2 regions of the Rummeliibacillus sp. TYF-LIM-RU47 genome follow, and region 2 is predicted to be linked to the other one. Evidence: a T-box and tRNA genes for the amino acid it is inferred to sense, from the RefSeq annotation. Region 2 holds a T-box; the other holds one or more tRNA genes.
The links. The T-box of region 2 lies ahead of thrS (threonine--tRNA ligase). A T-box ahead of a tRNA ligase gene usually reads a tRNA of that ligase, here a tRNA-Thr.
Positions count from the first base shown of each region.

Region 1: it encodes a tRNA-Thr, which carries the amino acid that the T-box ahead of thrS (threonine--tRNA ligase) is inferred to sense. The anticodon was not compared.

Region 1 is NZ_VVIR01000001.1:206-3,456, forward strand. Features, by position in the region: rRNA gene rrf (5S ribosomal RNA) at 104-219, shown strand; tRNA gene F0527_RS00015 (tRNA-Val) at 228-303, shown strand; tRNA gene F0527_RS00020 (tRNA-Lys) at 314-386, shown strand; tRNA gene F0527_RS00025 (tRNA-Leu) at 400-481, shown strand; tRNA gene F0527_RS00030 (tRNA-Gly) at 494-568, shown strand; tRNA gene F0527_RS00035 (tRNA-Arg) at 605-681, shown strand; tRNA gene F0527_RS00040 (tRNA-Pro) at 686-762, shown strand; tRNA gene F0527_RS00045 (tRNA-Ala) at 782-857, shown strand; tRNA gene F0527_RS00050 (tRNA-Ser) at 875-967, shown strand; tRNA gene F0527_RS00055 (tRNA-Asp) at 1,009-1,085, shown strand; tRNA gene F0527_RS00060 (tRNA-Phe) at 1,113-1,188, shown strand; tRNA gene F0527_RS00065 (tRNA-Thr) at 1,198-1,270, shown strand; tRNA gene F0527_RS00070 (tRNA-Tyr) at 1,277-1,360, shown strand; tRNA gene F0527_RS00075 (tRNA-Ile) at 1,366-1,442, shown strand; tRNA gene F0527_RS00080 (tRNA-Asn) at 1,457-1,533, shown strand; tRNA gene F0527_RS00085 (tRNA-Glu) at 1,539-1,610, shown strand; gene F0527_RS17355 (methyl-accepting chemotaxis protein) at 1,735-2,502, opposite strand; RNA gene ssrS (6S RNA) at 2,737-2,916, opposite strand; RNA gene ssrS (6S RNA) at 2,976-3,168, opposite strand.
Region 2 is NZ_VVIR01000001.1:228,130-231,380, forward strand. Features, by position in the region: gene thrS (threonine--tRNA ligase) at 1-1,495, opposite strand, end outside; T-box leader at 1,545-1,769, opposite strand; T-box leader at 1,830-2,053, opposite strand; gene F0527_RS01195 (LLM class flavin-dependent oxidoreductase) at 2,244-3,239, shown strand.

The DNA.
Region 1 (3,251 bases), 230 kb from region 2:
ATACAAGGAAATGAACGAATGAACACCGGAGTGTACTTATGTACATGAGGATGTGAATGAGTGAAATTGACGCACTAGTGCGATGTGTATTGGAAGCCGTAAGTCTAGTAATGATGGCAAAGAGGTCACACCCGTTCCCATGCCGAACACGGAAGTTAAGCTCTTTAGCGCCGATGGTAGTTGGGGGCTTCCCCCTGTGAGAGTAGGAAGTTGCTAGGCTTAAATATGGAGGATTAGCTCAGCTGGGAGAGCATCTGCCTTACAAGCAGAGGGTCGGCGGTTCGATCCCGTCATCCTCCACCATTTTTTAAATGAGTCATTAGCTCAGTTGGTAGAGCATCTGACTTTTAATCAGAGGGTCGTAGGTTCGAATCCTACATGACTCATCATTTAAATTACGCGGGTGTGGCGGAATTGGCAGACGCACTAGACTTAGGATCTAGCGCCGCAAGGCGTGGGGGTTCGACTCCCTTCACCCGCATTAGTTTTTTGCGCGGAAGTAGTTCAGTGGTAGAACATCACCTTGCCAAGGTGGGGGTCGCGGGTTCGAACCCCGTCTTCCGCTCCACTTATAAAATTATTGAAACTTTTTTATTATAGATTTGCGCCCATAGCTCAACTGGATAGAGCGTCTGACTACGGATCAGAAGGTTGTGGATTCGACTTCTGCTGGGCGCACCATTTCCGGGAAGTAGCTCAGCTTGGTAGAGCACTTGGTTTGGGACCAAGGGGTCGCAGGTTCGAATCCTGTCTTCCCGACCATTTATGCTATATATATATTGGGGCCTTAGCTCAGCTGGGAGAGCGCCTGCCTTGCACGCAGGAGGTCAGCGGTTCGATCCCGCTAGGCTCCACCAATTTTCAATATAATATCGGAGGAATACCCAAGTCTGGCTGAAGGGATCGGTCTTGAAAACCGACAGGCGGGTCAAACCGCGCGGGGGTTCGAATCCCTCTTCCTCCTCCATTTTTAATTTTCACTGATACATAGAAAATAAAAAATTATATGGTCCGGTAGTTCAGCTGGTTAGAATGCCTGCCTGTCACGCAGGAGGTCGCGGGTTCGAGTCCCGTCCGGACCGCCACTTTTTAAATGAATAATTATTTGTTATGGGTCGGTAGCTCAGTTGGTAGAGCATTAGATTGAAGCTCTAAGTGTCGGCAGTTCGATTCTGTCCCGACCCACCATAACAATACGCCGGTGTAGCTCAGTTGGTAGAGCAACTGACTTGTAATCAGTAGGTCGAGGGTTCGACTCCTTTCGCCGGCATTTTTTGGAGGGGTAGCGAAGAGGCTAAACGCGGCGGACTGTAAATCCGCTCCTTCGGGTTCGGCAGTTCGAATCTGCCCCCCTCCACCATATATGGGCCTATAGCTCAGCTGGTTAGAGCGCACGCCTGATAAGCGTGAGGTCGATGGTTCGAGTCCATTTAGGCCCACCATTACATTATATGATTCCGAAGTAGCTCAGTTGGTAGCAGCATCTGACTGTTAATCAGAGGGTCGCAGGTTCGAGTCCTGCCTTCGGAGCCATAGAAGGCCCCTTGGTCAAGCGGTTAAGACACCGCCCTTTCACGGCGGTAACACGGGTTCGAATCCCGTAGGGGTCATAATAAAAAAACTCTTGGAAAATTTCCAAGAGTTTTTATTTTGCGCTTTTTAAGCATAAGGTATTCGTTAATCCTAGGCGGACTTTATAAACGTGTTATCATGTCTCTATAGTGGAGCGCTCATTTACTTGTTTAATGCTTCCAATTCTATTAAAACTTTTTTAAATTGGAGCTCTGCATCTAGAATGATATGTTGCAAATCTTTTGTGATATTGTTTACCTGTGTTGTTTCAATTCTAATATGATCCACATTCATATTAACTTGATTTATAAATTCTGCTACATTATTCGCTAGCTTACGTACCTCTTCTGCAACAATACTAAAACCCTTTCCTTGGTCTCCTGCACGTGCAGCTTCAATGGCCGCATTTAATGCCAATATGTTTGTTTTGGTGGCTATGCTTCTCATTAATTGAGATACTTCACTTATTAATTGGGTCTGTTTAGTTAGTGATTGCAAAGCATCCATCTTGGATTCAGTGTTTTCCGTAACAGCTTTTACTAAGTTAGTTGGAATCTCTTTTAATTGGCGGGTGGTAGAGATAGTTTTATTTTCCCGTTCTGTAATATCAGTTGCAATCTTTAAGATACCTTCTATTTCACCTGCCTTGTTTAAGACAGGAATATAGGTAGCTTCAAGCCATACAGTTTTTCCATATTTATTAATACGTTCAATTTTTTCTTGGAATCGAACACCTTGCTTTAAACTTTCCCATAATGCAATGTATTCTTTGCTGCTTGAAAATTCATGTGTACAAAATTGTTCGTGTTTCATGTTTAACATTTCATTAGCTGTATAATTCAGTGTGTTTGCAAAGTTTTCATTTGCCCAGATGACTTCCCGATTCAGGTTAAATTCCACCATTGCTAAATTTTTTTCAAGCGCTAACAATACAAATTGCTCATTTAATATTTGAGAGCTGCCTGTTATAAGGTTAGTTTTAATGTTCTTTTTCCTCTCATTATATGTATTTCCTTTTTCCTATTTTAAAAAGAATTAAGTGTAATTATACCATTAGACTAATTCCTTTGATATATATTTCTTTGTAGAAAAAGGTAATAATAATTAAAGAACCAATAAAAAAGCATCCCTTATAAAAGGGATGCTGGAAATTCAATAGGTAAGCCACTTTTGCCGTAATTTTAAATATCGAAAGTTTTAAACCACCACTCCTCAAAGTGGGTGTTCGCAGAGCATTTCATGTTCGTCCGCATCAAGGTGGATGCGGTATACCAGTCCGTACTCAATTAAAACTCCCTATTACAGCTTAAAGGTTAAAACTTCATATTATTACGTACAATGTAGCTTGTATTGATATATTACTACTAATTAAATTTGAATTCAAGAAAGAAAGCTTGAGTAATTAATAAGCCGCCTTTGCCGTAATTTTAAATATCGAAAGTTTTAAACCACCACTCCTCAAAGTGGGTGTTCGCAGAGCATTTCATGTTCGTCCGCATCAAGGTGGATGCGGCATACCAGTCCGTACTCAATTAAAACTCCCTATTACAGCTTAAAGGTTAAAACTTCATATTATTACGTACAACGCAGCTTGTATTCATATAATACTCCCCTTGAAGGGAATCTGCAAGAGAGAACAACTATGAAATTTTTGGGAAAATAAATCTTATTTTTTCTCC
Region 2 (3,251 bases):
CTATATATGTTAAATCAAACTTCTCTGGTAGCTGGAAGTCGAGCTGTACTGTAGCACATTGATGGCTGCGTTGAATGGCATCTTTAATGTGAATATCAATTTTGGGACCATAAAACGCACCATCACCCTCATTGATTTTGTAAGGGTACCCCAAGTTATTTAGTACGTTTTCTAAAGCTGTTTCAGCACGATTCCAAAGTTCCTCGCTTCCCATTGAATCTTCTGGGCGTGTTGATAATTCTATTTCGTATTCAAACCCGAATACTTTATACACATGGTCGATGATCTTTAATGCAAGAGTAATTTCGTCTTCAATCTGTTCTGGTGTAACGAAAATATGAGCATCGTCCTGGCAAAATGATCTAACGCGTAATAATCCATTTAAAGCACCGCTGAATTCATGTCGATGAACTTGCCCGAATTCCGCCATGCGAATAGGCAAATCACGATAGGAATGTCGTTCATTTTTGAAAATGAGCATATGTCCAGGACAGTTCATCGGTTTTAAGGCAAAGCTTTGTTCATCAACCTGTGTAAAGTACATGTTTTCTTTGTAGTGATCCCAGTGACCGGATTGCTCCCACAATCTCTGATTCATCATGAGTGGAGTCCGCACCTCTTTATAATCATACTCAGCCTGTAAATTTCGTAAAAAGGACTCGAGCTCATTCCGTATAATCTGGCCATTTGCCAAATAGAAAGGCATGCCGGGTGCTTCCTCTGAGAACATGAATAACTCAAGCTCTTTTCCAAGTTTACGGTGATTTCGCTTTTCTGCTTCTTCTAGAAAGACGAAATAGTCACGTAGCTCATCCTTTGTTGCAAAAGCGACACCATAGATGCGTTGAAGCATTTTATTATTACTATCGCCTCGCCAATATGCCCCAGACACTTTTGTTAATTTAAAATGCTGGATCTTACCTGTAGAAGGTATATGGGGACCCCGGCATAAATCATAAAAGTCACCCTGTTCATAAACAGTAACTGTTTCATCCTGTGGAATGTCTTCTAACAACTCAAGTTTTAATGGATCATGCGCAAATAATTGCTTAGCTTTCTCGCGTGAAACTTCCTTTCGATTTATCTGCACGTTTTCATTAATGATTTGTTTCATGACCTTTTCTATTTGAGGTAAATCACTTGGAGTGATAGGGGAATCCAGCTCCACATCATAATAAAAACCATCTTCAATGACAGGACCAATTCCAAAATGAATAGAAGGATATATGCGTTTTAATGCGTGCGCCAATAAGTGGGCTGTTGAATGGCGAACCACTGCTATTCCTTCTTTTGAAGCTGCATCATATAAGGAAATCTGTGCATCTTCTGTAATCGGACGTGCTACATCTGTAGGTATCCCATTTACATAACCGACAATTGTCTTTTTAGAAAGACTGGGGCTAATGGAGTTGGCAATATCTGTTAGTGTTAGGCCTCGTTCGTATTGCTGTTGTTTGCCATCTGGAAATTGAATTTGTATAAATTGATCATTCATCATGTTAAACACTCCTATTTTTATAATAAAAAAACACACGCATCCCTAAACAAGGGACGAGTGTGTTGTTAACCCGTGGTTCCACCCAACTTTCCATACGCTAAAGAATAGCCTATGGCTCTGGTGCTGTAACGTAGCATAGACGGTATTGGATACTACATTCCCCAATACAGCTCAAAGGTGGTAAATTATTTTCCTAAGCTAGGAAGATTTCAGCAAAACTTCCCTCTCTGTAAACCGTAAAAATAATTCCTGTCCTTATCATCGCTTTTGAATTTTTCATGCCAATCAATGGAATCCTCCGTTAAATACAAAAAAACGCACGCATCCCTAATAAAGGGACGAGTACGTTTTAACCCGTGGTTCCACCCAACTTCCCATAAGTTAGAAAACAACTTATGGCTTTGGTGCTGTAACGTAGCATAGACGGTACCGGATACTAGATTCCCCGATACAGCTCAAAGGTGGTAAATTACTCTCCTGCGTTAGGAAGATTTCAGCAAAACTTCCCTCTCTGTAAACCGTAAAAGTGATTCATGTCCTTATCAGTGCTTCTTTAGAATTAAAATTATTATATATATTATGATAAGTAGAACTATTTAGCAACACCTATTTTAATTATGAACAATTTATTATCTTAACCTCCTCACCAATCCAATCATTTTACATCCCCTTAAACTTCCGCTAGCATTATGACGTATAAATATCACATTTACACAGATAGATGAAAAAAGGAAGGATGAGTAACATGAGACTCTCTATTCTAGATCAAGCGCCGATTCCAAAAGGGGCTAAACCGGCACAGGCTTTAAAAAACAGCGAAACATTGGCGATTCTTGGCGAAGAGCTAGGCTATCACCGTATGTGGATGGCAGAGCATCATAACGGGCAATCGCTTGCAAGCTCTGCGCCTGAAGTAACAGCGGCTCACTTGGCTGCTAAAACAAACCGTATTCGTATCGGCACAGGCGGCATCATGATGATGCATTACTCACCATTAAAAGTAGCGGAAGTGTTCAAAACATTAAGCGCACTGTCACCTGGCCGCATCGACTTTGGCGTTGGACGCGCACCAGGCGGGGATACTTATGCTATTTATGCGATGGCAAAAGGTAAACGACCTGAGATGACGGATCAATATAAAGAAATTGAAACAACCCTTAAGTTAATGAACGATCAAAAATCAGGCATTTCTGTCTATGATTCAGTCGTGGCGACACCAGCGCAAGTGGAACTTCCTGAAGCATGGTTATTAGGCTCGACTGGTAATAGTGCCGTACGAGCAGGTCGCATGGGTATGGGTTACTCCTTTGCTCAATTCTTCAATGGCGGGATGACAAGAGAAATCTTCGACACATATCGCGCTAATTTCGAGCCTTCATACTTTATGGAAACACCAGAAATTTTGGTGACATATGCGACAACTGTAGCGGAAACAAAAGAAGAAGCAGAATTTTTAGCGATGCCGATTGATATTTCTAGACTACAGCTGATGCAAGGTAATTTAATTCAAACCTTGTCACCAGAAGAAGCAAAAGATTATCCATTAACTGAAATGGACAAAATGATGATTGAAGAAAACCGCAAATTGCATCTAGTCGGAACACCGAAGGAAGTAGGCGATATTATTCGCCGAGACCAAGAGCAATACGGTTTTGACGAAGCGATGTTCAATTGCAACCAATTCAGCATCGAAAGCCGAAAACAAAGCTACACACTATTAGCAAAAGAATTATTGGATTAATTTATATCCACA